2 regions of the Cellulosilyticum sp. I15G10I2 genome follow, and region 2 is predicted to be linked to the other one. Evidence: riboswitches for the same ligand, from Rfam matches in the RefSeq annotation. Region 2 holds a riboswitch; the other holds the start of a gene.
What was found. Region 2 has a riboswitch for cyclic di-GMP ahead of BN3326_RS09685 (EAL domain-containing protein). Riboswitches for the same ligand answer to the same signal wherever they lie in the genome.

Region 1: linked by a shared signal. The riboswitch ahead of BN3326_RS06205 (GspE/PulE family protein) and the one ahead of BN3326_RS09685 (EAL domain-containing protein) in region 2 are both predicted to bind cyclic di-GMP.

What each region holds. Positions count from the first base shown of each region.
Region 1 is NZ_FMMP01000006.1:1,275,022-1,280,109, forward strand. Features, by position in the region: gene BN3326_RS06200 (type IV pilus twitching motility protein PilT) at 1-156, opposite strand, end outside; gene BN3326_RS06205 (GspE/PulE family protein) at 175-1,857, opposite strand; cyclic di-GMP riboswitch class II at 2,200-2,282, opposite strand; lysine riboswitch at 2,536-2,711, shown strand; gene BN3326_RS06210 (Na+/H+ antiporter NhaC family protein) at 2,782-4,521, shown strand.
Region 2 is NZ_FMMP01000009.1:233,586-238,673, reverse strand. Features, by position in the region: gene BN3326_RS09695 (helix-turn-helix transcriptional regulator) at 1-855, opposite strand, end outside; gene BN3326_RS09690 (SDR family oxidoreductase) at 915-1,934, opposite strand; cyclic di-GMP riboswitch class I at 2,156-2,240, shown strand; gene BN3326_RS09685 (EAL domain-containing protein) at 2,355-5,088, shown strand, end outside.

The DNA of each region.
Region 1 (5,088 bases), on a different contig from region 2:
TTCTATAAGTTCTTTAGACTCTTTTGGCCCAAGAGCCGGCATATCCAAACGCATAAGATTGCCATTGATCCTTAGCGTGGGTGGAATACCTGTTGTAATATGAAGGTCAGACGCACCTCTATCATTAACGATTTCTAATAAGGCATCTATATTCATCATTTATCTCCTAACCCTCTACTGTTCATAAGCTATTCTTAGCATTTCTTCCATCGTAGTATGTCCACGGAAAACATTATAATAAGCATTATCCCACAAGGTACGCATGCCTCTTTCAACGGCTTTCTCTTTAATCTCATCCGTAGTTAAACTTCCGGCTGCTATGGCCTCTTGAAGCATATTATCTAAAACTAATACTTCATGTACGGCAATCCTGCCCTTATAGCCTGTATGGCTGCAAACACTGCATCCTCTAGGTTTATAAACTAGCGTACCCGCTTTAATTTTATAAATGAGCTCTTCTGTAGGTGTTACAGTGTGTTTTGTCTTGCAGTTTGGGCAGACCTTTCTAACTAAACGCTGAGAAACCACGCCTTTTACAGCTGCCCCTACCATAAAGGGTTCGGTACCCATATCAATAAGCCTCGCAATAGAACTTGCTGCATCATTAGTATGCAGTGTGCTAAGTACAAGATGTCCCGTTACCGCTGCTCTTATAGCAATACTGCTTGTTTCACTATCTCTCATTTCTCCTACCATGATTATATCTGGATCTTGTCTTAATATAGATCTTAAACAGCTTGCAAAGGTTAACCCTATTTTAGTGTTTACAGCTACTTGATTGATACCTTCTATCATATTTTCAACTGGATCTTCTACTGTCACTATATTAATATGATCATGATTGAGTTCTTTAAGTGCTGCTGAAAGCGTCGTAGATTTACCACTTCCTGTGGGTCCTGTAACCAAAATAATACCATGTGGATTTTTAAGCAGATTTTTAATCTTTTCAAAATCTTCTGGATGGAAACCAAGATCTTGTAATCCTAAGTTAGTTCCATTGCGGTAAATAAAACGAATAACTGTTTTTTCTCCGTAAACAGTAGGTAAAACACTTACACGCAGATCTACTTGCTGTCCATTAGAGTATTTTGACATTCTGCCATCTTGTGGCAGTCTTCTCTCAGCAATATCTAGACTGGACAAAATTTTAATTCTTGTTGTGATGGCATTAAGCATTTCTTTCTTTACGCGTTCCATTTCATGGAGCTGCCCATCAACTCTATACCGAATACGTACGTAATGTTCAAAGGGTTCAACATGCAAATCTGATGCCCCCTTTAAAATCGCTCTTTGCAGAAAATTATTCACTAATTGAATCATAGGTGCATTTTCTGCATTTTCATCTACTTCCTCTAAAATTTGTTTATGGCCTTCTTCTTGTAGCTGCCTCTCTGCCTCAAATACAATATTTTTAGTCTTAGCAGAAGTATAGGTTTGGTTAATAAGATTTTCGATCTCATGGGCTAGAGCAAGCAGCGGTATTATCTCCATTTTAGTCGAAAGCTTCAGGTCATCAAGCGCAAACATATCCAGAGGGTCTTTCATTGCAACTTTTAGTTTGGTGCCATCTAGCCCTACTGCAATAACAGTATATCTCCTTGCAACACCTTCAGGTACTTTAGATGCAATGTTATAATCTATTGTATATTTTTCTAAATCCATATGCGGAATGCCTAGCTGAAACTCTAACGCCCCTAATATGTCCTTATCAGTAATAATTCCCTTCTCAACTAATATCTCACCTATTTTTTTATTGGTACGATGCTGTTCTTCAATCCCCCAGTCTAATTGCTCTTTTGTAATCATACCCGTTTCATAAAGCAAATCACCTAATCTTTTTCTCTCTACCTTCTTCATAGGCATCTCCTTACACTCTATCTTACTTACTTTTAGCATTATTCACTCATTCTTAACATTTAAATCACTATTTTTTATATTTTGATACATACTTTGTATATTTTTAATTTTATTATAAGCGATTTTAATCATTTTACCAAGACTTTTAGAAAAATTAACCATCTTTAACATTTTCATCTAAATTTCTACAAAAATTTTATACTTTCTTTATTATGACCTATCCATTTTTTGATTTATAATCTTCACCATACACCCCTATAAGTTGGCAATATACTTATGCAGCGTCATTTTTATGTAAACTTTAGCGCGATTTTTAGATAAAAAAAACCAACAATTAGTAGACTAATTGTTGGCCGGTTGCACCATAAGCTCCAATTCTCCAGGTGCCCATCTACAGAGAATTCTTCATTGCTTCCAACTTTTTTCCGATTATATATTGCATTAAATAAAATCTAAAAATCTTTCTTTTTATATCAGAAAAAGCCAAAATATATGAAAACATTATCTTTTTCTTAATAAGGTAAATTATAACATATTTTTTCACTTTTAAGCAAGCAAACAATTAAATATTAAATATCAAAAAATTTTGCTATTTATTGATATATCTAGCGTTCTTAAATTGACGTATTGCATATAACATGATAAATTATATAGGAATAACATATCATTATGTTAGACTAAAAGGATAGAGGTGCGGTACTTATCAGTATATATACCAAGGTGAGCACAGTGACGTATATAGAAAGGAAGTATTGCCGAAGCATAATCCTATTGCTTAAATGGATTATGCTGGTACTAAATAAAATATATTTAGTACTGTCATACAATATTTTGTATGGAGAACTATCTACCATGTGAATTTACATATGAATCTCACATCCTTTTTGTTCTATACACATAAAACTAAAAAGGAGGATTTATGTTATGAAAAAAAAGAATTTTAAGGTACTTCTCACAATGATTTTTTTTATCACCCTTTTAGCAGCCACACAACTTATGGCTTCTGATGCTGTAGAAAATGCCAAGGCGGCCAATGCACTTAAATATGGCTTTTTAACACTCATTCCACCGCTTACGGCTATTGTACTTGCTTTTATTACAAAAAATGTTATTACTTCTTTATTCCTTGGTGTTTTATCAGGAACATTCATGCTTGCACTTAATGATAACAATGTTTTCGCATCTATTTATGTTGCTTTTGAAAAATTTACTTATGCAGCACTTGGGTCTCTGGCTGATTCTTGGAATGCCGGTATTGTCCTTCAAGTACTGACAATCGGTGGTCTTATTGCACTTATATCTAAACTGGGCGGGGCAAAAGCTGTGGCTGAATCCCTTGCAAAACATGCTAAAACGGCTAAAAGTTCTCAGCTTATCACCTGGGTATTAGGCCTTTTTATCTTCTTTGATGATTATGCTAATTCACTTATAGTTGGTCCTATTATGAGACCTGTTACAGATAAACAAAATGTATCCCGAGAAAAATTAAGCTTCATTATTGATGCAACAGCTGCACCTATTGCAGGAATTATGTTCGTATCCACTTGGATAGGTTATGAACTAAGTGTTATAAAAGATGGTTTTGGCCAAATAGGTCAAGAGATTTCACCATTTAATGTATTTATTGAAACGATTCCTTTTAGATTCTATAATATTTTAATGTTACTTTTTGTTGTTTTTCTTGTAGTAACACTTAGAGACTTCGGTCCTATGTATCAAGCTGAAAAACGTGCAAGACTTACTGGTAAAGTTATAAAAGACGGTGCCGTTCCGCTTATCGGCAATGAACTTGATGAACTTGTACCTAAAAGTAACGTAAAACTTTCTATATGGAATGCTATTATTCCTATCGGTTCATTAATTATAGGCTCTCTTCTTCTATTTTATTTTAACGGCAGAGGCGCAATCTTAGGTGGCGATGATGCTGAGATGATTGCCATACTGCAAAATTCACCGCTTTCTTTTGTAGCTGTTCGTGAGTCTTTTGGTGCTTCTGATGCGGCAATTGTTCTTTTCCAAGCTGCACTTATCGCTTCGATTGTTACAATCGTTATGGGGCTCATTCAAAAAGCATGGACACTTAAAGAATCTTTGGATATCTGGGTTATGGGGATGAAATCTTTACTTATAACAGGTGTTATTCTTATTCTTGCCTGGTCACTTTCTGGCGTTATTAAAGAACTTGGTACAGCACACTTTTTATCTAACTTCTTAGAAGGAGCTATTCCACAGTTCTTACTGCCTTCACTTATTTTTATCTTTGCTTGTATTATTTCTTTTGCAACAGGGACAAGCTATGGAACTATGGGTATTTTGATGCCTCTAACTATTCCTATAGCCCATCAAATCGGTGGAGGATCTTACGAACTTATTATCTTTAGTATCAGTGCAGTACTTTCAGGTGCTATACTTGGAGATCATTCTTCACCTATATCTGATACAACTATTCTCTCTTCAATGGGAGCAGCATGTGATCACCTTGACCACGTTAATACACAGCTGCCTTATGCACTAACGATAGGCGCCCTTTCTATTCTAGTAGGCTACCTGCCACTGGGTCTAGGACTTCCTATTTACATCGTGCTACCTGTGGCTATTCTTGTTACTTTCCTAATCGTAAGATTTGTAGGCAAACGTGTTGATACACCAGAAGCAACAAAATAATACGACTTATTATAGGGCAAGCGCTAAGCTTGCCCTATTTTTAATGCTTCATAAAATCATTTTAGTAAGTATAGCTTCAAATTTTTGTAAAATTAAATAATTAAATATTGCTAAGATTAACAAGGGGAGGGAGGAGAGTATCTTTAGACGCGACTTGGATACATGTGACGGAGCGGAGAAAGATAGCTCTCCTCCCTCCCCTTGCGGCCCTCATCCAAAACATCCCCTCCCCAACAATCCAGCCATAATTCATTAATCATTTTCCACAAACTAAAAAAGGCAGACCCGAAAGTCTGCCTTCTTCTTAAGCTATCCTAGATTTACTTATTTAGTCATTGCTTCTTCAATAGCAACGGTAACTTACATATTTCCAATGTTTTATCTTCAATTGTATATTACTTGTGTATTATTTTTAGATGCTGCAACTAACTTACTAATAACCAGTTGAATTGATAAATATTTAAAACTATCTAATGACATTAGCTTAGTGAATGCCTAGCTCTCCCATGTAAAACAATACTTTTATTAATACTATCCACTATTTAATATATTTTCTAATTACTTATT
Region 2 (5,088 bases):
GGTTTTAAAACTTAGCATATCTATATCATAAATCCATTGATTTTCTAATTGAAGAGATGAACATACGTTAAAGCCTTCAAGAAGCTTATTTTTCTCCTCAACACATTTGATTTTTACAGGATATGCATATTGTTTTAGTATACTAGAGGGGTGTTTTACAAACTCTTTTTTGCTGCTTTCCCAAAAAGTTTCTAAGGAAAATTGTTCAGGCATACTATAAATCTCATCTAGAACTTCGAGATGTTCTATCCTGCTGCACTTAAAAACTCTAATCTCATTTTTGGCCTCACAAAAAGCGACCACATACCACTCAGCGTTTTTTACCACTGCACCATAAGGCCTTAAAATTCTTTCAGATACTTCGCCGCTATATTTTTTATAGTATACTTTTAGCTTTTTTAAATGAAGTATTGATTTTTGAATAATGTCTAAATATTTATTTTCAATTTTTTTGCCCCACCAAGGGTCTGAGTCAATAAAAAATCTTTCTTTAGCTTTGGCAATTTCTTCTCTATGTTCTTCTGATATGCTATTTTCAAGTTTAATAAGGGCATTTTTTAATTGAGATGCTGCATGGGTATCCTTCTCTGGCTGGATGCCCATGCTTGAAAGTAAAAGGTTAAAGACATCTCCGCTTCCTAAGACGTTTGAATTTATTTTATAGCCCTCCATAAAAGTATATCCGCCATTAGGACCTAAAATAGATACAATTGGCATGCCTGATTCGCATAATATATCAATATCTCTATAGATAGTTCTTTCAGAAGTTTCAAGTATTTTAGCTAAATTTCCAGCGTTCATAATGCCCCTTGAATCGAGCAACATAATAATACCTAGAAGTCTATGAAGTCTCATAAGTTCACACTCCTATCTTAACTTCAACGTATATAATCTTTATTCACATTCATTATATATTATTGATTTATTTCATTGATTGCATTATTCAGTGTAAAGATGACTCGGTCACACCATCTATCGAATGCGGGGTCTGAGGTTTGGTATTTTGGATGTTCTAAAATGTATTTAACGGTTTGTTTGATACCTTGATCGAAACGTGTTACAGCTGTAAAACCTGGGACGAGGCGTTTTAATTTGCTGTTATCAAATACAACAGAGTTGGCCTTATCACCTATTAGGCCTCCATGATAATCCTGGTCGCTGCAAGCATCTAGAAAGGAGGAAGCAATATGAACGGCATTTAACTTTACCCCTAAAGCATCAGCAACAACTTGATAAATTTGATTCCAAGTTAATGTTTCGTCGGAGGTAATCTGTACAGCTTCTCCAATGGCATGTATATTACCCATTAACCCCACAAAGCCTTTGGCGAAATCACTATTATGTGTCATTGTCCATAAAGAGGTACCATCACCATGAATAATTACAGGTTTGCCTTCTAACATACGCCGCGCAACTTGCCAGCTTCCCTTGGTCCCTTGAACACCAAGGGGGATAGAGCGGTTACCATAGGTATGGCTTGGTCTGATAATAGTAATAGGAAAACCCCTCTCACGATACATTTTCATAAGATAATCCTCACAAGCGATCTTATTTCTGGAGTATTCCCAATACGGATTAGAAAGAGGCGTGCCTTCTGTGATTCTATAATCAGAAAGTGGTTTTTGATAAATAGATGCAGAACTTATAAAAATAAATTGCTTGGTTCTGCTTTGAAACAAGCGATAATCTCTTTCTAATTGCTCAGGCAAAAATGCAATAAAATCTGCTACAACATCAAAATCAAGTCCCTCAAGTAGCTGTGCTGCCTTTTCTTCATCATTGATATCACAAGTAACAAATTTAACCTTATCATTTTTGATTTCTTCTGAATGATTGGCACGATTAAGTAAGTAGAGTTCCCAGCCGAGTTCAATTAATAATTTAGAAATTGCAAGGCTTATTGTGCCTGTTCCGCCGATTAATAATGCTTTCATTGATTATCATCCTTTCATTTGTATAAGAGTATTTTAACTTATACCACAGTTACCATAAAAGTTAAATATATTTAAATTTTAAACCAGTATTAAGCTTACTATAAACCCTATAGTATAGGCTAAGTCAAGTGTTTTCTATTAGTTTTAATGAGGTACTGGCACTTTAGTTATTTAGTTATTGTAATTTACTATAAAAGTATTATAATATTTATAATATATGATGATAAAATAGGCAAACTTATCGAAAGGTAGGGACGCAAAGCTACAAGTCTAAGGTGGAAGAACTATGATGGTTGAGTTGCAAAGTGTGTAATATTAGTTGTACTTACTAATATTTAAAGTTGTGGCTATTTGCAGGCTACAGCTTTTTTGCTTTTTAGGATACTCTGGCTATAAAATACATCTAAAGGAGAGGGCGATATGGCTATGTGGAAAAAAGATATATTAAAAGTTCTTTTAGATGATACAGAAAAACAGGAAGTAAAAACAAAATTTAACCAGCTAAAAGAGAATGTTATTTATGGACAGCAGCTTTGTCACATTGGAAGCTGGACCCATGATCTGCAAAAGGATGAGATTTTTTTCACAGATGAGGTTTATGATATTATGGGGTGTACGCCCCAAGATTTTGATGGTAAACTTGAGAGTTTTTATTTATATATACAAGGGGATGATCTGCAGAGGGTAAAACAAGCAGCAGAGGGTGCTTTAACAGGCAAAGAATATGATATAGAATATCGTATTGTGACGCCGGGTGGAATAGAAAAGTATGTGCATGAAAAAACGAAAGTATTATGTGATGAACAGAATACCCCCATTAAGATGATTGGTATTATACAGGATATTACAAAACAGAAACTGATAGAGAATGAGTTAAAGACATTTGGGGATAATCTGAATCAAGCACAAAAAGTAGCCGGGGTTGGAAGTTGGAAATATGATGTGATAGAGGATCAGATTTATTGGTCAGAGGAGCTGTATCGAATCTATAATATTCAACCATTAGCATTTAAAAAAGACTATGATAGTATTCTCAAATTGATTCACCCTAAAGATCAAGTAAAAGTAGAAAATGCAGTAAAGGATTGTCTAAATGGAAAAAGTTATGAAATTGAGTACCGTATTCCGCAGTCTGATGGACCAGAAAAAATTGTTATTTCTAGGGGGGAACCTCTATTTGGCGAAGGGGATCAAGTTATAAGTATTGTAGGAACGTTACAGGATATAACAGAAAAGAAACAGTTAGAAGAAAAACTGGAAAAAAGTTATAAAAGCCTTGCAAGAGCACAGCATCTAGCACAAATGGGCAGCTGGGAAATGGACGTGGTTCGTGGTAAGATCTATTGGTCTGATGAAACCTATCATATTTATGGTATAACGCCCGGGCAATTTGACGGAACTTTTGAAGGGGCCCTGAACTTTATTCATCCAGACGACAGAGGTATGATACAAAGTAATTTAGAAGAAAGTTTAAAGAACCCCTCACAGGAATATTTCTCGAGTATGGCATTTCGGATTATTAAACCTGATGGTGACGTAAGGAATTTACACAATTTAATTGAGGCGATACGAGATACGGATGGCAGGTTAATTTATGTTTATGGTACAGTTCAGGACATTACAGAAAAAATAAACATGGAAAAAAAGATGGTGCATATTGCAACCCATGATGAATTAACAAACCTCCCTAATCGTTCTTATTTTAAAAAACATATTCAATATTTATGTGAGGATGCCAAGAAAAACTTCTATACATTTGTAATCATGATGTTAGATATTGATGGTTTCAAATACATTAATGATGCAGTAGGTTATCAGCTTGCAGATAAGTTAATTGTTCAAATAACAGAGCGGTTAAAAGCTTTTTTAGGTGAACAGGCATTTATTGCACGTTACTCGGGGGATCAGTTTGCTGTTATTGTATCAAATTTAGAGAGTATAGCAGCATATGAGAATGTTGCTAAAAACATTATTCAGTTATTTTCCCATTCTTTTGAGATAGATACGTATGAACTAAATGTTACGATGAGTGTAGGTATAAGTACGTATATTTATGATGAACAAGATACTGATTCGCTTATAAAATATGCCAACATTGCACTGCTTCGTGCAAAAGAACAGGGCAAGAATAGGTATACTTTCTATTCTCATGATATGGATATACAAAACTACAAAGACTTTACCCTGAGAAATGATTTGTGTAAAGCGATACAAAAGAACCAGCTAAGAGTGTATTATCAGCCCCAAGTTAACTTGCAAACAAGTGAAATTACCTCAGCAGAAGCATTGATTCGTTGGGAACATCCAACTTGGGGGATTGTGTCATCCGATGAGTTTATTGCTATAGCAGAAGAGGCAGGGTTTATTGTTGATATAGGCAAATGGATATTAAGAGAGGTATGTCGTACTTATAAAAGCTGGATAAGTGGAGGTTTTCCAGCTATAAAAATAGCCATTAATTATTCCAGTGTCCAATTTTATGAAAAAGATTTTGTAGAGCATATTAAAGTCATAATCGATGAATTTAAATTAGATCCAAGCTTTATAATAGTAGAAATTTTAGAGAATGTTCTTAATAGCAATTTTGAGCAAGTGATTCATAATATCAAGAAATTACAAGCGTTGGGCATACAGGTAGCTCTTGATGATTTTGGAACAGGTTTTGCATCTTTAGAATATTTAAATAGATTTAAGGTGGATATTTTGAAAATAGATCGCATATTTACTAAGGATATTCCTTTAAATGAAACGACTACTATCATTGTAAAATCTATGATTAACTTAGCGAAGGAACTTAAAATCAAATTAGTTGCAGAAGGTATTGAGACATGGGAACAGCTTGATTACTTGCGAAAATTGAATTGTTATTTGGGACAGGGTTATTTATTTAGCAAACCGATCTCTCAGAATGATTTTGAGATGCTGTTAGCTGTGAAGAAGTGTGGACCTACTAGTGACAGGAATAGGCGAGGCTTATCCCATGAAGAAAGACGCAAGTTCTTTAGGATTCAGTTTACTGAGCTATTACAGTCTGATATGACAATTTTAGAGATTCAAGGAAAAAAAACAAGGGTAGGTAATACCAAAGTATTAGTTAAAAATATAGGGCCGGGAGGCTTGTGTTTTATTTCTAACATAAGATTTCCTGTTAAAA